DNA from 3 places in the Kitasatospora sp. NPDC008115 genome. Region 1 is predicted to be linked to each of the others. Evidence: riboswitches for the same ligand, from Rfam matches in the RefSeq annotation. Region 1 holds a riboswitch; each other region holds the start of a gene.
The links. A riboswitch is a leader RNA that binds a small molecule or an ion and turns the genes downstream of it on or off. The one in region 1 is predicted to bind cobalamin.
Positions count from the first base shown of each region.

Region 2: linked by a shared signal. The riboswitch ahead of ACFZBX_RS16570 (HoxN/HupN/NixA family nickel/cobalt transporter) and the one ahead of ACFZBX_RS17440 (ribonucleoside-diphosphate reductase subunit alpha) in region 1 are both predicted to bind cobalamin.
Region 3: linked by a shared signal. The riboswitch ahead of ACFZBX_RS20040 (hypothetical protein) and the one ahead of ACFZBX_RS17440 (ribonucleoside-diphosphate reductase subunit alpha) in region 1 are both predicted to bind cobalamin.

Region 1 covers NZ_JBIBHU010000012.1:144,911-151,679, reverse strand. Annotated here, with positions in the region: gene ACFZBX_RS17455 (glycoside hydrolase family 26 protein) at 1-935, opposite strand, end outside; gene ACFZBX_RS17450 (glycosyltransferase family 2 protein) at 932-2,368, opposite strand; gene ACFZBX_RS17445 (hypothetical protein) at 2,670-3,758, opposite strand; cobalamin riboswitch at 3,915-4,057, shown strand; gene ACFZBX_RS17440 (ribonucleoside-diphosphate reductase subunit alpha) at 4,240-6,660, shown strand; gene ACFZBX_RS17435 (ribonucleotide-diphosphate reductase subunit beta) at 6,660-6,769, shown strand, end outside.
Region 2 covers NZ_JBIBHU010000011.1:188,828-195,596, reverse strand. Annotated here, with positions in the region: gene ACFZBX_RS16590 (thioesterase family protein) at 60-899, opposite strand; gene nusB (transcription antitermination factor NusB) at 1,064-1,501, opposite strand; gene efp (elongation factor P) at 1,506-2,066, opposite strand; gene ACFZBX_RS16575 (M24 family metallopeptidase) at 2,132-3,238, opposite strand; gene ACFZBX_RS16570 (HoxN/HupN/NixA family nickel/cobalt transporter) at 3,319-4,440, opposite strand; cobalamin riboswitch at 4,470-4,663, opposite strand; gene ACFZBX_RS16565 (ArsR/SmtB family transcription factor) at 4,746-5,120, shown strand; gene ACFZBX_RS16560 (hypothetical protein) at 5,173-6,769, shown strand, end outside.
Region 3 covers NZ_JBIBHU010000015.1:51,905-58,673, reverse strand. Annotated here, with positions in the region: gene ACFZBX_RS20060 (class I SAM-dependent methyltransferase) at 1-122, opposite strand, end outside; gene ACFZBX_RS20055 (MFS transporter) at 119-1,357, opposite strand; gene ACFZBX_RS20050 (ATP-grasp domain-containing protein) at 1,350-2,612, opposite strand; gene ACFZBX_RS20045 (cysteine synthase family protein) at 2,609-3,631, opposite strand; gene ACFZBX_RS20040 (hypothetical protein) at 3,628-4,527, opposite strand; cobalamin riboswitch at 4,752-4,909, opposite strand; gene ACFZBX_RS20035 (ferric reductase-like transmembrane domain-containing protein) at 5,193-6,179, shown strand; cobalamin riboswitch at 6,293-6,421, shown strand; gene ACFZBX_RS20030 ((2Fe-2S) ferredoxin domain-containing protein) at 6,552-6,769, shown strand, end outside.

The DNA of each region.
Region 1 (6,769 bases):
AGGTTGTAGATGTCGGACACCTTGCGGGTGCCCGGCTCGGAGCCCGTCTCGGCGATGATCCACGGCTTGTTGGTGAAGGTGCGGATCTGGTTGAGGGTGGGCGTGTAGAGGGTGTCGAAGGTGCCGGCCTCAAGGTGGGTGTAGTAGGCGACGATGCCCACCCAGTCGACGTAGGTGTCGCCGGGGTAGTACGGCTTGAGCGCCACCGCCGGCACCGGGTTGATGCTGTTCGGGCTCCAGACCCAGATCACCTGGCCGACGCCGAGCTGGGTGAAGACGTCGTGCAGGTGCTGGTAGGCGGCGACGAACTCGGCGGCCGTGGCGTTCTTGGTGCCCCAGTCGTACCAGGTGCCGTTGAACTCGTGGGCGAAGCTGATCGCGACCGGCACGTTGGTGTTGCGGACGGCCGCCGCGTAGCGCTTGACGTAGTCGTCGTGCTTGCCCGCCGCGATGTCGGCGAGCGGCGTCTTGTAGGGCTCCCAGGCGATGAACGGCAGCGCGCCGCCCTGCCAGGCGTTGGTCACGCCCTGGACGTCGTACTCGTCGCCCCAGCCCGAGTAGTACTCGACGATGTTCGGCCGCTTGCCGATCCGGCCGGCGAACTCGTCGACGCCGGCCATCGAGGCCGGGGCGCCGTCGACGGCCACGCCCAGGTACTTGTTGGCCGGCTTGAGCAGCGGGCGGACGTCGTACGGCAGCGCGGCGTCGGGGGTGGCGGTCTTCGTCGGGGCGGCCGTCGCGGTGCCGGTCCCCGTGGCGGTGGCCCCGGCGGACGGCGCGGCGGCGGGGCCGGCCGCGGCCGCGGGGCCCAGCGGCTTCTCCCCGAGCAGGTCGCAGGCGGCCAGCGGCAGCACCAGCAGGGCCGCCGCGAAGGCGCGGAACAGGGCGGCACGCACCCGGCGGCCGGCGCCGGCGGTGCGGGTGGGGAGGCTCATGCCACGGCGTCCTGGGATCGGGGCTGGATGAGGATGCGGCCGACCGTCACCGCGTAGAACAGGCCCGAGGAGAGCACCAGGGCGAAGTCCAGCGGGTACAGCGTGAACATCCGGTAGACCGCCGCGACCACCCAGACCAGCGCGGTGCCGCCGCCCCAGACGATGACGCCGGTCCAGAACCGCCGCTGGCGGTTCTTGGCCTTGTTGGAGCCGGTCGGCTGCCAGCCGCGCTGGCGGCCCCGGACCAGGTCCCAGACCGCGAAGAAGTGTGCCCAGCCGTACATCATCCGGCCCGCCCAGGCCTCCAGCCGGTACGGCGCCCGGTGCCAGAGCGGGAAGATCACGGTCGCGTACACCAGGCTGGGCAGCACCAGGACCAGGTGCTGCACCTGCAGCAGGTCCGGCCGCCAGAGCAGCAGCATGATCGGCAGCATCGGCAGCGCGAAGGTCAGCAGCGCGGTGTGGATGTAGTAGAGGAACCCGGAGATGTAGCAGAGCCGGGTGGTGAAGTCGAGCTTGGTGTGCCAGAACTTGCGGCTGGTCATCAGCGACATCGAGCCCATGCACCAGCGGTACTGCTGGTTCTGGAACGCGGCGGCGTTGTCCGGGCAGACGCCGGTGGACAGGGCCACCGGGACGTACTGCAGGTCCCAGCCCAGCGCCCGCAGGTCGAAGCCGGTGTGCACGTCCTCGGAGTGGGCGATCAGCGTGGTGCCGCCGTTCTCCACCAGTGCGGCCCGCCGGTAGACCGCGCAGCTGCCGACGCAGATCGCGCCGTCGTTGCGCTGCCGGGCGACCTGCACCGAGCGGTAGAAGAGCTCCTGGATGGCACCGGCGCCGCGCTCGACCCAGTTCTGCGAGTCCAGCACCCGGAAGAACTGCGGGGACTGCACGATGCCCAGCTTCGGGTCCCGCTGGAGGTACGGCAGCACCTCGTGCAGCAGGTCGTGCCGGGGCGCGAAGTCGGCGTCCAGGATGAGGATGAACTCGCCGTCCGAGCGGCCGAAGCCGTAGTGCAGGTTGCCGGCCTTCTTGAACCAGCCGCGGTTGTCCCGCACGCCGTACCGGAACCCGAAGTCCGCGGCCATCGCCTCGACCTCCGGGCTCGCCGCGTCGTCCAGGACGTACGGCATGACCAGGCCCGGGTAGTGCTCGGCCATCTTCCGCACGTACGTCCAGGTGTTGTGCAGCACCTCGATCGGCTCGCCGCAGACCGGCAGGAACACGTCCACCGTCGGGTACTCGGCGGGGTCCCACTTCCGCACCAGCCGGCGGTGCTCCTTGACGTCGAAGTTGGGGGTGAAGCTGTTCACCCGCAGCGACACCACGTAGTAGACGACCGTGAAGAACAGGAACGGCACGCAGAGCCAGAACCACGACCCGAGCGAGTACAGCTCGGCCTGGCTGACCACCAGGCACCCGAAGCTCACCATCGAACAGAGGGTCAGCACCCACTGGTGCCGGATGGTGTAGCTGTACTTCTCCTGCGAAGTGGGCGGCGCCGGCAGCAGCATCGCCGGAACGGGCTCGCCCGTTCCGCGTCTGCGGCCCGCCGCTCTGCGCCGTCTGCTGGTCGCATTGACGGCAGCGCTCACCGCGCGGTACCTCCTGCTCGCTGATTCCCCGTCCGGGCGGCCGCGGGGGGGCACATCGCGCGATCCCTCCCCCGAGGGCGGTCATCCTATCCGACCGCCCCGGGCCGCCCGTCGCGGGCCGTCCCCTCCCGGCCGGCGGTCAGCCGGTGCGGCTGCCGCGGGCCAGCAGGACGTCCTTGGTGCGCTCCGCCAGCGGGCCGGCGGCGGCCGCGGCGAGCTGGTCGCTCTGGTCGGTGCCCTGCTTCAGGGAGCCGGCCACCGTGAAGTAGCCGAAGCGGCCGATCGAGGCGTGCGTCTCGGCGCAGCCCGACTTGTCGGTGACGCAGAACATCGCGACACCGGTGCCGGACAGACCCTGGATCAGGCCCGCGTGCCGGCCGATCGCCCGGTCCGCGCCCGCCTTGTTGTCGAAGACGGCGACGCCGACCGTGACGGCGCTCTCGCCGTTGACGTACGTCGCGCGGACCACCGAGCGGCAGGTGTCGTCGCCGAGCGCGAGGCCGAGCCCGCCGGTGGTCGCCTTGGAGCAGGGGGCGGTCGAACCGGTCACCTGACGGGTCCACACCTTGCCGTCGATGGTCCGGGTCTGGTCCGGGAACAGCGTCGCCGCGTCCACCGGCAGCTTGTCGGTGGCGGCGTCGGAGATGACCGCCAGCGCCTGCTCGGTGGGCGTGGCCGTGGCGGACGGGCTGCCGGCCGTGGTCGGGCCCGCGGTCGGCTTCGGGTCGTCGCCCTTGTCCCGGCCGTTGATCCACACGCCGGCCCCGACGACGCCGCCGACCAGGACGGCGGCCGCGACCACGACGCCGATCCACAGCTTCTTGCGGCGGCGCGACTCGTCGGCGTGCCGGTCCGCCATCGCGTTCCAGTCCGGCTCGTTCGCGGAGAGGGGCGGGGGCGTGGACGGCTGCTGGGACCACGCGGCGAACTGGGCCGGCTGCGGAGGCCCGGGCTGCGGCTGCGGAGGCTGAGGTCCCGGCGGGGGCCCCGGCTGCGGGTACGGCACCGCGCCGGACGGCACGTGCGGCGCCACCGGCGGCTGGCCCTGCGGCGGCACCCCGGCCCCCGGCTGGACGTACGGCGTCGCAGGCGGCCCGAACCCGCCGGGCGGCGGCACCGGCGGCTGCCCCGGCTGCGGCACCTGACCCAGCGCGCCAGGCTGCTGACCCTGCTCCGGCGGCACGGCCCGACTGGCCCACTCCCCCGGAGCGCCCGTTCCCTCGCTCATGTGCCGAGATCGTAGGGCATGCACCCGACGAGCGACCGATCCGGTGACCAATCCGTTTCAGAACGGACGCCTCCACGGGCCCCCGCGGCCCCACCCCGGTACCACCGGTCATCGGAGCAACACGCCACGCTGCACAACATGTGGTGTCGCATCGAGCGAGCACCACTAGATGTATGCTCACTCCTGCTGTCGACGCAGGGGAACCCGGTGCGAGTCCGGGACTGCCCCGCAGCGGTGTGCGGCCGCCTCCCCGAGGGGCTCCGCGAGTCCGAGTACCTGCCGACGGCGTGCCGACGCCTCCCCGCAGGGGCCATGGCACCAGCACCACCATCCGGGCCTCGCGGGCGGGCCGGGGACGACACGCGCGCGACGCCTCCGGGCCGCGCGGCGAGTTCCCCTGCCCCGAACGGTCCGGTGCCCCGAGCCACGCCGCCGACCGCCGCCAGGAGAGAGCGCCTTGACCACCGCTGCCTCAGCCACCCTGCCCGCCCAGGGTTCCAGCTCCGCCCCCGCCGACCCGACGGTCTCCGACCCCGGCGGTGCGCTCCTGCGCCTCCTGACCGACCGCAGCGCCGACCTCCCCCAGGTCGACCCCGGCCATGTCGCCGCCGCCGCGCTCCGCGGCCGCCACGCCGGCTCGGACTTCGCCGAGCTGCGCGGCCTGGCCGTCGACGCCGCCGCGTCGATGATCGCCGAGGACCCGCAGTACTCCAAGCTCGCGGCCCGCCTGCTCGCGCTGGAGATCGTGGACGAGGCGGCGAGCCAGGGCGTGGTCTCGTTCTCCACCTCGATCGCGGTCGGCCACGCCGAGGGCCTGATCGGCGACACCACCGCCGACTTCGTCGCCAAGCACACCGCCGCCCTGGACGCCCTGGTCGACCCGAAGGGCGACGACCGCTTCGAGTACTTCGGCCTGCGCACCGTGCAGTCCCGGTACCTGCTGCGCCACCCGATCACCCGCAAGGTCGTCGAGACCCCGCAGTACTTCCTGCTCCGTGTCGCCTGTGGCCTGGCGGTCGGCGACACCGAGCAGTCGGTCGCCGAGGTCGCCGAGCTCTACCGCCTGATGAGCCGGCTGGAGTACCTGACCTCCTCGCCGACCCTCTTCAACTCCGGCACCCGGCACCCCCAGATGTCCAGCTGCTACCTGCTGGACTCCCCGCTGGACAACCTGGACTCGATCTACTCCCGCTACGCGCAGATCGCCCGGCTGTCCAAGCACGCCGGCGGCATCGGCCTGTCCTACTCCCGGATCCGCTCGCGCGGCTCGCTGATCCGCGGCACCAACGGCAAGTCCAACGGCATCGTGCCGTTCCTGCGCACCCTCGACTCCTCGGTCGCCGCCGTCAACCAGGGCGGCCGCCGCAAGGGCGCGGCCTGCGTCTACCTGGAGACCTGGCACGCGGACATCGAGGAGTTCCTGGAGCTGCGCGACAACACCGGTGAGGAGGCGCGCCGCACCCACAACCTCAACCTGGCGCACTGGATCCCGGACGAGTTCATGCGCCGGGTCAACGCCAACGCCGACTGGTCGCTGTTCTCCCCCGCCGACGTCCCCGAGCTGGTCGACCTGTGGGGCGAGGAGTTCGACGAGGCCTACCGCAAGGCCGAGCTGGCCGGCAAGGCCGTGCGCACCATCCCCGCGCAGACCCTCTACGCCCGGATGATGCGCACCCTCGCGCAGACCGGCAACGGCTGGATGACCTTCAAGGACGCCTCCAACCGCGCCGCCAACCAGACCGCGCTGCCCGGCCGCACGGTGCACTCCTCCAACCTCTGCACGGAGATCCTGGAGGTCACCGACGACTCCGAGACCGCCGTCTGCAACCTCGGCTCGGTCAACCTCGGCGCCCACGTCGCCCCTAGCGCGTCGGCCGGCGACCTGCTGAACGCGATGGACTGGGATCGCCTGGACGCCACCGTGCGCACGGCCGTCACCTTCCTCGACCGCGTCGTGGACATCAACTTCTACCCGACCCCCGAGGCCGGCGCCTCCAACTCGCGCTGGCGGCCGGTGGGCCTCGGCGTGATGGGCCTCCAGGACGTCTTCTTCCAGCTGCGGATCGACTTCGACTCCGCCGAGGCCGCGCGGCTGTCCACGCTGATCGCCGAGCGCATCATGCTCACCGCCTACGAGCGCTCCGCCGACCTGGCCGAGCAGCTGGGCCGCCACGAGGCCTACGGCGAGACCCGCGCCGCCCGCGGCGAGCTGCACATCGACCACTTCCCCTCGGCCGCGCCCGAGTGGGCCGGACGCTGGGACGCCCTGCGTTCCCGGATCGCCGTCACCGGCCTGCGCAACTCGCTGCTGCTCGCCATCGCCCCGACCGCGACCATCGCGTCCATCGCCGGCGTGTACGAGTGCATCGAGCCGCAGGTGTCCAACCTGTTCAAGCGCGAGACCCTGAGCGGCGAGTTCCTCCAGGTCAACCCGTACCTGGTGCGCGACCTCAAGGAGCTGGGCGTCTGGGACCAGCAGACCCGCGACGCGCTGCGCGACGCCAACGGCTCGGTGCAGGAGCTCGGCTGGCTGCCCGCCGAGGTCCGCTCGCTGTACCGCACGGCGTGGGAGCTGCCGCAGCGCGCGCTGATCGACCTGGCCGCCGCGCGCATGCCGTACATCGACCAGAGCCAGTCGCTGAACCTCTTCATGGCCGCGCCGACCATCGGCAAGCTCAGCTCGATGTACGCCTACGCGTGGAAGGTCGGTCTGAAGACCACCTACTACCTGCGCTCGCGCCCGGCCACCCGGATCGCCCAGGCCGCGTCGGGCACCGCCCGCGCCGCCGCGCCGGTGCCCGCCAACACGATCCCGGCCGGCACCCCGACCCTCACCCCCGAGGAAGAGGCCGCGCTGGCCTGCTCCCTGGAGAACCCCGAGTCCTGCGAGGCCTGCCAGTAATGAGCTCCGAAGACCGCAAGATGCTGCTCGACCCCGGCTTCGAGCTGACGCTGCGCCCGATGCGTTACCCGTCGTTCTACGACCGGTACCGCGACGCCATCAAGAACAC
Region 2 (6,769 bases), on a different contig from region 1:
CACCCACCCCGCGCACGGCGCACTCGTCACTCGCCGTACACGCCCGCTCACGCCGCCCTCTAGTGTGGAACGCGGGCCAGTTGGCGGGCCTGGGCGACCAGGCGGCCGGTCTCGTCCCAGACCTCGGCGTCCTCCTCGAAGTACCCGCCGGCCAGGTTCCGGGTGGCGTGGACCAGCCGGAGCCAGCCCGGCGCGGGCTTGGCCCGCAAGTGGACGGTCAGCTCGACGGTCGGCGCCCAGCCCGGCATCCCGAGGTCGAAGGTGACCGGCGGCAGCGCGTCGGCGGCGAGCAGGAGCAGCAGCGGGTCGGGCCGGCGGCCGTCGGCGAGCCGGAACCAGCCCTGGATCCGGCCGGTGCCCGAGGGCTGCCCGAGCGCCCAGCCGACGGTGGCCGGGTCGAGCCGCATGTCGAAGCGCTCCAACAGGGCGGCCTGGGTGAGCAGTTCCTTGGGCGCGTGCTCGACGCCGATGCACTGGTCCGGCGGCGGCAGCTGCGGCGGGACCGCGCTGGTGCGCACCTCGCCGTCGAGGGCGGCGAGGTCGCCGTGGGTGGCGACCACCCGCAGCCGCTCCACGCCGTCCTGGCTGAGCGCGGCGGTGCCGGTGGACAGCCCGCGGCCGGTGCGGATCACCTCGGTGCGCACGGTGGCCGGGCCGGGGGTGGCGGAGGAGAGGTAGTAGCCGCTGATCGAGACCGGGTCGGCGTGGCCGGCGCCCCCGGGGCGGGCGGTGTGCGCGAGCGAGAGCGCGTGGCCGGCCACGGCCAGCAGCAGTCCGCCGTTGACGCCGCCGCCGATCTGCCAGCCGTCGCCGAGTTCGCCGTCGTAGCGGCCGGGCTCGTCCGGGTGCGGGGTGAGCGCGATGCCCTGGTCGAACTCGCTGCGGATCGCCGTGGTCATGGGGGTGGCCTGCCCTTCGCTGCGGGGGTCGCCGGCGGGCACGGGGCCGCCGGCACGCCGGGTTACTGGCGAGTAGAGGCCACCATACGCCGACCGGGTGAACGCGCACGACGGCCGCCGGACCGTTTCCGGTCCGGCGGCCGTTCGGCGTGCGACGCGCGGCGTCAGCGGCGGATGCCGGGCTTCAGCTCCATGAAGCGGGCCAGCAGGCCGTTGACGAACGCCGGGGAGTCGTCGGTGGAGTACTCCTTGGCGATCTCCACGGCCTCGTCCACGACGACCGCGTCGGGGACCCGGTCCTCCCAGATCAGCTCGTACGCGCCGAGCCGCAGGACGTTGCGGTCCGCGATCGGCATCCGGTCGAGCGTCCAGCCGACCGCGTACTGCGAGATCAGCTCGTCGATCCGGCGGGCGTGCTGGACGTAACCCTCGACCAGCTCCATGGTGTACTCGCCGACCTGCGGGGTGCCCTCGTCCGGCTTGGGCTCCCGGGCCCGGGCCACCCAGTCGGCGAGGACCGTCAGCGGGTCGACCCCGCGGTGGTCGGCCTCGAACAGGATCTGGAAGGCTCGCGTGCGGGCCTTGGTGCGTGCGGACGACACGGACTTACTTCACCCGGCCGAGGTAGCTGCCGTCGCGGGTGTCGACCTTGACCTTCTCGCCGGTGGTGACGAACAGCGGCACCTGGATCTCGGCGCCGGTCTCCAGCGTCGCGGGCTTGGTGCCACCGGTGGAGCGGTCGCCCTGGACGCCCGGCTCGGTCTCGGCGATCACGAGCTCGACGGCGGCCGGGAGCTCGACGTACAGCGGCTTGTTCTCGTGCTGGGCGACCAGGGCGTCGAAGCCCTCCAGCAGGTACTTGGCGGCGTCGCCGACCACGCCCGGCTCGATGGTGAGCTGGTCGAAGGTGTCCATGTCCATGAACACGTAGTTCTCGCCGTCCTTGTACGAGAACTGCATGGTGCGCTTGTCGACGTTGGCGGTCTCCACCTTCACGCCGGCGTTGAAGGTCTTGTCGACGACCTTGCCCGAGAGGACCTCCTTGAGCTTGGTGCGCACGAAGGCCGGGCCCTTGCCGGGCTTGACGTGCTGGAACTCGACGACGGACCAGAGCTTGCCGTCCAGGTTGAGGACCATGCCGTTCTTGAGATCGTTCGTGGAAGCCACGGGCGCACTTACTCCTGGATATAGCTGTCAAGGAACCAAGGGACGCGTCCTGTGGCACACCTGCGTCACAGGGCGAGGAGCTCCTTGGTGGTGATGGTGAGCAGCTCGGGCCCGCCCTCATCCAGGGGGCGCACGACGAGCGTGTCCTCGATCCGGACCCCGCCCCGCCCCGGGAGGTGGACCCCCGGGCCGACGGTGACCGGTACGCGGCTGTCCAGTTTACCCATGTCCGTGGGACCGAGGCGCGGGGCCTCCCGGATCTCCAGCCCGATGCCGTGGCCGACCGGGTGCGGCGAGCTCTCGGTGTGACCGGCGGCCCGGAGGATGTCCCGCGCGGCCTGGTCGGGCACGCACTGTTCGACCCCCGGCCCGAGCGCCTCCCGCCCGGCCCGCTGGGCGCGGAAGACCAGCCGGTGCAGCTCCACCTGCCAGGGCGCGGGGGCCGCCCCGATCACGAAGGTCCGGGCGGTGGAGACCCCGTAGCCGCGGTAGCGCGCGCCGAGCACCACGGTCAGGAAGTCGCCCTCCTCCACCCGCCGGTCGGTGGGCTGGTGCGCCTGCTGGCCGGAGTGGCTGCCGGTGCCGACCGACACCGGGAAGGCCGCCCGGTCCGCGCCGTGGTCGATCATCCGGCGCTCCAGCTCCATCGCCAGGTGCCGTTCGGTGCGGCCGACCAGGATCGACTCCAGCAGTTCGCCGAGCGCCTGGTCGGCGATCTCGGCGGCGATCCGCAGGTCGGCGATCTCGTGCTCGTCCTTGACCACCCGCAGCCGCTCGACCGCCTGGCCGACGTCCGCCAGCCGCACCCCCTCGGCCAGCCCGGCCACCGCCCGGTGCCGGGTGACCGTCAGGTCGTGCTCCTCCACCGCGAGCCCGGCCGCCCCCAGCCGCGCCACGGCGGAGGCGGCGGCCAGCGCGGTGTCCGTCCCGGCCGCCACCGGCAGCCGGGTGACGTCGGGGGCGATCAGGTGCTCCCCGGTGTCGTCCGGCGGCAGGTCGTCCGGCAGCGCCAGCACTGCCCGGTCCCGGGTCAGCAGCAGCGTCGCCCCGCACGGCGGACACCCGGTGAGGTACCGCACGTTCGCCGCCCGGGTGATCAGCGCCGCGTCGGCCCCGGACGCACCGCAGTGCTCCCGCAACCGCTCCCGGCGGCCCGCGTACGCATCAGCCATGCGTCGAGCCTACGAACCCGCCCCCCGATCCGCCCGCCGAACGCCCCCACCCGGGCCGCCGCACCGGCCCGGGTCGGCCGCTACCGGGCGCCGCCGGTGGGCCCGGGGGTCCACTTCTTCTCCACGCCGGCCAGGCGCCAGTAGGCGATGGCGGCGGCCCAGACGACCACGAAGAGGCCGACGATCGCGTAGCCGACGTTGTCCAGGGAGATCTCGGCGATCCAGCCGGTCACCGGGTCGGTGAGGTCGAGCTTCTCATGGAGGACGCCGACCAGTTCGATGGTGCCGATGATGAAGGCGACCGCGATGGACAGGCCGGTGATGGTCAGGTTGTAGTACACCTTGCGGACCGGGTTGGAGAACGCCCACTGGTAGGCGAAGTTCATGAAGGTGCCGTCCAGGGTGTCGAACAGGCTCATGCCGGCCGCGAACAGCAGCGGCAGGCAGACGATCGCGTACCAGGGCAGGCCGGAGGCGGCGCCGGAGCCCGCCATCACCATCAGGGTGACCTCGGTCGCGGTGTCGAAGCCCAGGCCCAGCACCATGCCGACCGGGAACATCTGGCCGGGCCGGGTGATCGAGCGGGTGACCCGGTTCAGGACGCGGGCCAGCAGGCCGCGGGAGTTCAGGTGCTCCTCCAGTTCGGCCTCGTCGAACCGGCCGGCCCGCATCGAGCGGAACACCCGGAGGATGCCGAACAGCGCGGCCAGGTTGAGCGCGCCGATCAGGTAGAGGAAGACACCGGAGGCCGAGGTGCCGACCACGCCCAGCCACTGGTGGGTGGTGGACTCGTCGTCCATCAGGGTGTTGGCCAACTGGGCGCCGCCCGCCACCAGGGCGGCCATCAGCACCACCATCGAGGAGTGGCCGAGGGCGAACCAGAAGCCCACCGAGACGGGGCGCTTGCCGTCCGCCATCAGCTTGCGCGTGGTGTTGTCGATCACCGCGATGTGGTCGGCGTCGAAGGCGTGCCGCATGCCGAGGGTGTAGGCGGTGATGCCCAGGCCCACCCCGAAGACCTGGGTGCCCACCGCGTACTCCTCCGGCGCGACCAGGAAGATCAGCGTGCCGAACGCCACCACGTGCATGGCGAGGATCACGGCCATCAGCCCGGCGGTGCGGACGGTGTCCTCACGGCGCCAGCGGAAGGCGGGCAGGGGGGCGGGCGGCGCCGCGGCGGCGGCGGTTTCGGGCAGGGTCATGCGGATCACGCTCCAGCACCTCGTGGAATGACTTCGTGAGATGCCGCGGCCGGTCTCCTGGCTGACGGGGCTCCCGTACCCGCCTTCCCAAGCGCGCGAGGCGCCCAGTGGCGTCGTGGGTACGGACACTCTCCCCCGATCACAGTGGCGAGGGCCGCTCCGGACTGGGACCCCTGAGGGTCCGTCACCGGTCTTCCCGAGCACCACGGCGGGGAACACCGTAGGGGCCCGGGGCGACCCATGCAAGGCTGCGCACCTACGCAGGTGTTCAGGATCACAACCTCCCGCCTGCCAGAATGGGGCGTATGCATCTCGTACCGGCCGACCGCGCGGGCCACCGCACCATCGACGGCCACCGGGTCTGCGAGGCCATCGCCGCGATCGGGGACACCTCCCACGTCCGCACCTGGGCCGACCGGTTCGCCCTACTCGCCGATCCCGGCAGGCTCGCCCTCCTGCTCGCCCTGCACCGCACCGGCCCGCTCGCCGTCACCGACCTCGCCGTCGCCACCGGCATGCGCGACCCCGCCGTCTCACAGGCCCTGCGCCTGCTCCGGACAGCCGGAGTGGTGGCCGGCGAGAAGGAGGGGCGCGTGGTGCGCTACCGGCTCGTGGACGCCACCCTGCGCCCCCTGCTCGACCAGTGCGCCGGTGACGCGCCCGCCGTGGCAGCCGGCTGACCCCCCGTCCGAACACCGCGCCCGCCCGGGACCCGTTCAGTACGATCATGGTGTGCTGAACCGCCGCCGGCTCCGGACCCGGCCCGACGACGACCGCTGGAACACCCGGCCCGTCCGGGCCCGCGTCCTCGCGGTGGCCCGCACCCTCACCTCCGCCACCCGGGTCCTGGACGTCCTCACCCTGCTGCGCGAGCAGGACGGCATAGGCATCGCCGTCACCATCAACCCCGGCTCCGCGTTCGCCGCCGGACTCGACGACTACCTCCGCGCCCAGCCCGGCCTCACCGTGCTGCCCTGGCGCGACGCCGTCCGCCGGCCGTTCGACCTCGCCGTCGCCTGCGCCGTCCACGCCTCGATGCACCGACTGCGCGCACCCCTGGTCGTCCTGCCGCACGGCGCCGGCTACAACCGCCTGGTCCCCGAGTCCACCGGCGACACGGTGACCGCCGCCGGCCTCTCCCGGCGCGAACTCACCCACCGCGGACGGGTCTTCCCCGCCGTCATCGGCCTCTCCCACCGCGAACAGTTCGAACGCCTGCGGGCCGCCTGCCCCGAGGCGCTGCCCCGCGCCCGCGAGGTCGGCGACCCCTGCTTCGACCGGATGCTCGCCGGCCTCGCCGCCCGCGACGGCTACCGGGCCGCCCTCGGCGCCGTCGACGGCCGCCGCCTCGTCGTGGTCAACTCCACCTGGAGCGAGCACTCGTTACTCGGCCGCCACCCCGGCCTGCCGCTGCGGCTGGTCGGACAACTGCCCGCCGACGAGTACACCGTCGCCGTCGTGCTGCACCCCAACGTCTGGGCCCGGCACGACCCGCGCGCCCTGCTCGCCGCCGCCGAACGCTCCGGCCTGCGGCTGGTCCCGCCGCACCAGGGCTGGCAGGCCGCCCTGATCGCCGCCGACTGCGTGATCGGCGACCACGGCTCGGTCACCTTCTACGGCGCCGCCCTCGAACGCCGCACCCTGCTGGTCGCCACCGGCGCCGCCGAACTCGACCCCCGCTCCCCCAGCTACGCCTTCGGCCAGGCCGCCCCGGCCCTCGACCCCGACGGCGACCTGCTCGCCCAGCTCGAACAGGCGATGGCCGGCCAGGACCCGGCCGCCCTGCGCCCGGTCACCGACCGCTCGCTCGGCCGGCGCGGCGAGTCCGCCCGGGTGCTGCGCGACCTCCTGCTCTCCTACCTGCCCGGCATCGAGGAACCGCCCGGCGACCCCCAGCCCCTGCCCTACCCCCGGCCCGTCCCGCTCGCCGCCGAACGGCCCACCGCCTACGACGTCGTCGCCACCGGGGAGGGCGCCGACGTCCACCTGCGCCGCTACCCCGTCGGCCCCGGCCACCACGCCCCGCGCGGGTTCCACGCGGTCGCCGCCGACGAGCCCCGCCTCGCCCTGCGGCACACCGCCGAGGTCCTGGCCCGCACCGAGACCGACGCCGAGCAGCCCGCCGAGCGCTGGCTCGCCGCCACCGCCGCCGAACTCCCCGGCCTCGCCGTCGCCGTGGCCGCCCTCGGCCCGGCCCGCCACCTGCTGCGGCTCCCCACCGGCCTGCTGCTGGAGGCGCACGCCGACCGCCCCTGGGGCGCCCCCGCGCCCCGCCTCGACCCGCTCCTGCTCGGCTCCGCCGTCGCCCACTGGCTGACCACCCCCGGCG
Region 3 (6,769 bases), on a different contig from region 1:
AAGTCCAGCAGCGGGGAGGAGCCGAGCAGTTCCTCGGCCTGCGTGTGGCGCTGCTCGGAGAACAGGAAGTCGTGGAACTCGGTCCAGAAGTCGTCGTCCTGGAACCCGCCCGTCCGTGTCATGCGGCCTCAGTGCTCCTTCGTCGTCGTGCGGTTGGGGGATGGGGTTCGGCGGCGCGGGTACGCAGCGCGAGCAGCAGCGGGGGCAGCAGCAGGCACTGCGTGGCGGCCAGCAGCCAGAACAGCCCGGTGTGGCCGCCCCGTTCGGACAGTCCGTAGAGCTGTCCGCCGAGGACGCCGCTCGCGCAGGCGCCGAGTCCGGCGCCGAGCCGCTGCTGTCCGAAGACCACGGCGTCCGAGCGCGGGCTGCGGGCCAGCGCCTCCAGGTCGTTCTTGAGGAAGAGCACGATGTCGCCCAGGGTGATCAGCGCCCCGCCCGCCAGCAGCGCGGGCCGGGTGCCGGCGGCGAGCACGGCCAGCCCGGCGGCGAGCCCGGCGAAGCCGGCCGCCAGGGCGATCGGGTAGGGCATCCGCCGGATCGCGTCGGAGGCGAGCGGCTGCACCACGATGACCAGCGTGAAGCAGAGCAGCAGCACCAGGCTGTAGAAGGTGCCCGAGGCCCGCTCGACCGCGTACATCGCCAGGAAGTGCTGGAAGTGGAAGTACAGGTAGAAGGCGAGCGCGTTGGCCGCGAACGGCAGCACCGCGATCCCGGCCAGCAGGCCACGCCCGGTGTCCGGCTCCTGCGCCCGCTGCGGCGCGGCCCCGGGGGGCAGCCCCGCGTGGCCGGCGGTGACCAGCGCGAACAGCGCCGTGGCGGCGAGGAAGAGGTAGCCGGGCGAGGAGAGCACGAACGGCCCGGCGATCAGCGGCCCGACCGCCATGCCCGCGTTGAGGGCGGCGTTGCCCGCCGACAGGAAGGCCGGTCGGCGCGCGTCGTCGACGCCCCGCACCAGGTAGGCCTTGTTGGCGGGCAGGTACAGCGCGGCGCCGCAGCACGTGAGCACGAGCGCGCCGACCGCCAGCGGCGGCCAGCGCAGGGCGAGCAGCAGGCCGACGAAGCCCACCGTACGGACGGTGAGCGCCCACAGCATGGTGCGCCGCAACCCGATCCGCTCGGCCAGCGCGCCGCCCGCGATCCCGCCGGAGAACTGCACCAGGGAGGCCGCGGCCAGCACGACGCCGACCGTGCCGAGGCCCATGCCGAGCCGCTCGTGCAGGAAGACCGACATGAACGGCAGCACCATGAAGCTGCCGAGCGGGATCAGGAACGAGCTGAGCAGCAGGAACCGCAGCGGCCCGTCGAGCGTGCCGAGCGCGGCCCGCAGCCCCGTCGGGCCGGCGGTGCGGTCAGCCACTGTCGGCCCCGCCCCCGTCGGCGGCCGCGGGCGGCGCGACCGGCTCGGTGAGCACCCGCAGGGCGTTGGCGGCGGCGACCGCGTGGTGGGTGGCCAGCTCGGCGGTCTCGCCCTCCGCGTAGACGATGCCCGCGTAGCCGCGGCTGTCGGCCAGGTGCTCGACCACGTCGCCCACCGATCTGACCGGGTACCAGGCGGGCGAGCCGGGCAGGCCGGCCAGCCGTTCCAGCCCGGCGACGCCGGTGAACACCCCGGGCGCGGCGGGGTAGCCGAGGACGAAGGCGACGGCCGGGCCGCCGGGCGGTTCGGCGTCCATCAGGGCGGGGCGGCGGCCGAGCGCGGCCTCGACCAGCGCCTCGTACACGTTGACGCCGAGCGCGCGGCACAGGCCTTCGCCGACCAGTGCGCCGCCGATCCGCGGGTTGATCTCGACGATCTCCGGGCCGTCGGCGGTCAGCACGAACTCCACGTGCGCGAAGCGGTCGGTGTAGCCGACGGCGGCGAGGACGTCGCCGAGCCACCGCTCCAGCGCGGCCCGGCGCGGCTCCGGGAACGCCACCGGGAACGCCGTGATCTCCTCCCGGAAGTACGGCTCGGGGGACATCAGCCGGCTGGAGACGCCCAGCAGCCTGGTCCGGCCGTCCCAGCCGAGCGTCTCGGCGCTGTACACCGGCCCGGCGAAGTACGGTTCGGCGAACAGCCGGCCGCGGAACTCCCGCCCGGCGGCCTCGGCGAGGACGGCGTCCAGCTCCGCCGGGTCGCGCACCAGCCAGACGTTCTGGCTGCCGGTGCCCGCGGTGTCCTTGAGGACGGCGGGCAGGCCGGGCTCCTTGAGGAGTGCCTCCGCCGCCTCCGGGCCGGCCCCGGTGACCGGTACCGCCCGGCCGCGGGTCAGCCCGGCCTCGTACAGCCGGCGGCGCACCGCCGACTTGTCCCGGGTCAGCCGCAGGACGGCCGGGTCGAGGCCGGGCAGGCCGAGGCGTTCGGCGAGTTCGGAGGCGACCAGCGTCCAGGTGTCGGTGGAGCTGATCAGGCCGCGCGGCCCGGGGGAGCGCTGCAGCAGCGCGGCGAGCCCGTCCACGTCGAAGGTGTCGGTCTCCACGACGTCCAGTGCGTCCGCCGGCAGCCGCTCCAACTCGTAGGTGTAGTAGGAGCGGTCGCGGGTGAGCAGGGTCAGCCGTTCGCCGAGCGCGTCGGCGGCCCGCACCAGGTGGCCGAGGCCGAAGGTGAGCGATTCCAGGCAGACGATGCTCATGCCGCCCGCTCCTCGGGGTGCGGCGGGCACGCGGTGCGCCGCCAGGCCATCGTGGACCAGGGCATGGACATCTCCTCGGGGGCGGAGACCTCGACCGGTTTCAACGCGGCCGGGTCGGGGGCTTCGGCGTGCCGGGCGAAGACGCGCTCGACGTAGCGGTGGCCGGTGTCGGCACCGATCACCAGGTGCAGCCGGTCGGGGTGGCGGCGCGCCTCGTAGGTCGCGGCCAGGTAGCCGGCGCCGGTGGAAAGCCCGGCGAAGACGGCGTGGTCGCGCAGCAGGGCGACGGTGCCCGCCATGGCGTGGGTGAAGTCCAGCCAGTGGATGCCGTCGTAGAGGTGGTGGCGGACGTTGTCGAAGACGATGGAGGAACCGATCCCGGCGATGATCGCCTCCGGGTCGTGGTGCCGCTGGCTGCCGAAGGTGACGCTGCCGAAGGGCTGTACCCCGACCAGCCGCACCGACGGGTCGGAGGCGCGCAGCCGGGTCGCCACCCCGCCGGTCGAGGCGCCGGAGCCGACGCCGCCGACGACGGTCAGCGCGGCGCCGGGGAAGGCGGCCGTGATCCGGTCGGCGACCTCGTGGTAGCCGAGGTAGTGGACGTCGTCGTGGTACTGCCGCATCCAGTGCCAGTCCGGGTGTTCGGCGAGCAGTTCGCGTACCCGCCGCACCCGCAGTTCCTGGTCCAGCTTGAGGTCCCGGGACGGCACGACCTGCTCCACGGTGGCGCCGAGGATCTCCAACTGGGCGCGGGTGGTGGCGTCGACGGTGGTGGACGCGACGATGTGGCAGCGCATGCGGTGCCGGTGGCAGGCGAGCGCCAGCGCGTAGGCGTAGATGCCGCTGGAGCTGTCCACCAGGGTCTGCCCGGGGCGGACGGTGCCGCGCTCCAGCAGGTGGCGGACGGCGGCGAGCGCCGAGTAGATCTTCATCGACTCGAACCGGACCAGCACGAGGCCGTCGGTGAGCCGGACGAGATCGGGGACCTTCAGGGCGTCGGCGATGTGGGGGTGGATCACCTGTAGCCTCCTTGGGCGAAGGAACACTGGTGGCCGAGCGAGTGGAAGAACGCGGACAGGTCCGACTTGAGCGCGGCGTCCGGGCGTTCGGGGAGCAGGTAGCCGATCAGGCAACCGGTGTGGGCGACGAAGATCCCGTCGGCGCCGAACTCCTCGCGGTGGGCGAGCAGCGCGTCGAACGTCCCTTTGGGGAGCACCAGTTGGGAGAGCGCGGCGCTGGCCGTGGCCGTCCGCGCGACGGCGGCCGGGTCGCCCGCGGCGAAGCCCGTCAGCAGGTCGGTCAGGCAGCGCCGGTACTCCTCGCCGTGCCGCCGGTAGTGCCCGAGCAGCAGGTCGGTGACGGCGGCGGTGTCCACCGTCCCGGGCTCGGTGATGTACGCGGTGTGGAAGCCGATGCCGGTGCCCAGCCGCCGCACCACCCGGTGCCGGCCGCTCAGGTGCAGGGCGAACTCGTCGAGGAAGACGCTGTCGGCCCGTTCGATCTCGCGCAGCACGGCGAGCACCACCCCGGTGTCGTACGGCAGCGCGAAGATCCGGAACAGACAGCGCAGCGTCGCCACGATGTCGGCGGTCGAACTCGCCATGCCCACCCCGATGGTGAGCTCGGAGTGCACGCACCAGCGGCCCGGCGGCAGGGTCAGCCCGAAGCGCTCCAGGAACAGCCGGGCGGCCGTCGCGGCCTTCGCCCCGAGCGGCAGCGGGTCCGGCGGGTCCGTCCCCGGGGTGAAGTGCACCCAGGAGTGGCGGTCGACGGGGAACGACACCACCGCGATGTCGGGGCGGGGACCGGCGTGCAGCGGTCCCTGGTAGAGCTCGCCCAGGGTGCCGTGGCAGACACCGGAGAGCGTGCCGCCCGGCGGTGGGGCGGGCCGGGCCCCTCCGGTGGGGGTCACCATCGCGCCGCCCGTGCCGCCGGTGGGCGGGCCGGTCGGCGCCCGGTGCGGGCGGGCGGAACTCGCGCGGTCACGGGCACGTCCTTCTCCTCGTTCCGAGCCCCGTGTCATGACCCGGAGGAGGAGGGCACGGCGTGTCGTCGCACGCCGCGCAGCCGTCCGTACCGCCGACCCAGTCCACGAGGTCACCGTGCACAGCCCGCACGTGGGGGTGCGGGCGCAGCGGCAGGTCTTCGGACTCGTGGGCCGGTGCGCCGAAGGACCGGCGCACACCTACCGGCCGTCGCTTCCCGGGCCGGGGCGGAGCCAGGCCCAGTGCTGATGACGGCTTTCGTTCCCACTCACCGCTGCGGGACAGTCCCGGTTTCCCACCGGGTTCCCTCTTGCGTCGCGCCGCCGAAGTCCGGTCGGTCGGGAGGCGCGAACCGGCTGCGGTCATGAGCATACGGGGGCTCGCGCTCCGGTGGCAGGGCGCGTGCGGGCGGTTGTCCGAATGCGGTCGGTCCGCGGGCCGGGGCGTCGGGGCGCTGCGACGGAAGGGCCGCCGGTCCACGTGCCACTCTGGCCGGATACGGGCTCGGCAAGCCGGAAGCCCTCCGCCACACTTGTTCGACCCATCGTCTGCTGTACACCGTCAAAAGGTGTCCCGCCGTTCCGGAAGGTCCACGATGCTGCCTGAGACGACGTCGGGGGACGACGCTCCGGACGCCCCGCCCGCCGCCGGGAGGCGGCCCGCCGAACGCGTCGCCCTGCGCGCCGACCTGCGGGCCGCGCTGCCCGACGCGGGCGCGGCGGTCGGCGTCACCGCGGCGGTGTTCGTGCTGCTGTACGTCCGGATGGACGCCGGAACCTCGGCGACGGTGGCGGTCATGCCGTTCATGGACGACTCGCGCACGTACTGGATGTACCTGCTGAGCCAGGCGTTCGGCTGGTCGGGACTGCTGTGGGCCTGGGGGACGGTGGTACTGGGGCTGCTGCTGTCCGGTCCGCGGCCCGCCCGGCTGCCGGTCGCCCGGCAGACCCTGGAGTGCTGGCACCGCACGACGAGCCTGACCACGACGGCCCTGATGTTCGCGCACGCGCTGCTGTTCGCGGCCGAACTCGTGCGCTACGAGGCCGAGTCGGCGTGGGGCGACCGGCTCTGGTCGGGGTTCGCCGACAGCTTCGTGCCCGGCTGGTACGACTCCGGTACCGGCCGGACCGCCATCCCGCTCGGGCAGGGCGCGCTCTACCTGGCCGTGCCGCTCGGCCTGCTGTTCTACGTGCGGCACCGGATCGGGCCGAACACCTGGCGCCGGCTGCACCGCTTCGTGGTCGTCGTCTACGTGCTGAGCGTCTGGCACACCCTGCTCTACGGGACCAACGTGTGGTTCGGCGAGTGGCCGCGCACGGTCCTGTGGCTGCTGCAGGTACCGCTCGCCGTCCTGCTGTTGGTCCGGCTGCTGCGGCCGGCCCGGCGGGCCGAGCGGTTGGGTGCGCCGGGGCGGGGCGGGGCCCGGTCGCTGCCGGCCTGGGTGGTGCGGGCGCTCGGACGGGTGGCGGTGGCGGCCGTCGTGGTCGCCCTGATCGCGGTGGCGGCGTCCGGCCACGACGGCGGGCGGGCCCGTCCGCCGGCTCCGCCGGCCTCGGTCGGTCAGGCCGGCGGCACCGGCTGACCCGCCGTCCGCGGGAGTACCGCCGGCCGCACGGGTGCCGCCGGCCGGTCCGGAGGTGGGCTGGGCGAGCGGCCGCTCCGATGGGATGATGATCGGCGACAGGGCGACGGCGGAACGAGGAAGCCGGTGGAAATCCGGCGCGGTCCCGCCACTGTGACCGGCGAGCGGATCCCGCACGGGCCACTGCCCCCGCAAGGGGCGGGAAGGCCGGGACGAGCAGCGACCCGGGAGCCAGGAGACTCACGGCGTCGCCTCCTCGTTGGAGCCCGGGGCGGATCTCCCCGGAGAGAGGGGTGGTTCGGCGTGCCCGACCTCATGGACCTCGGAAGGCCCGAAGCCGTCGGCGGAGCCCTCGCCGGTACGGGAGTCGGCATGGGAGCCGTCACGGGCGGTGAGGCGGCGGAACCGCCCGGCGCGGTGCCCTGCCGGGTGGTGGTCTGCCGGGACTGCTGCTGCGGCACGGTCAAGGTGGCCGGCGCGGACCACGCGGCGCAGACGGCGCGACTGCGCGAGGTCGCCCCGGTGGGGATCTCCGCCTGCCTGGACGTGTGCGAGCAGGCGAACGTGATCGTGGTCCGGCCGTCCGCCGG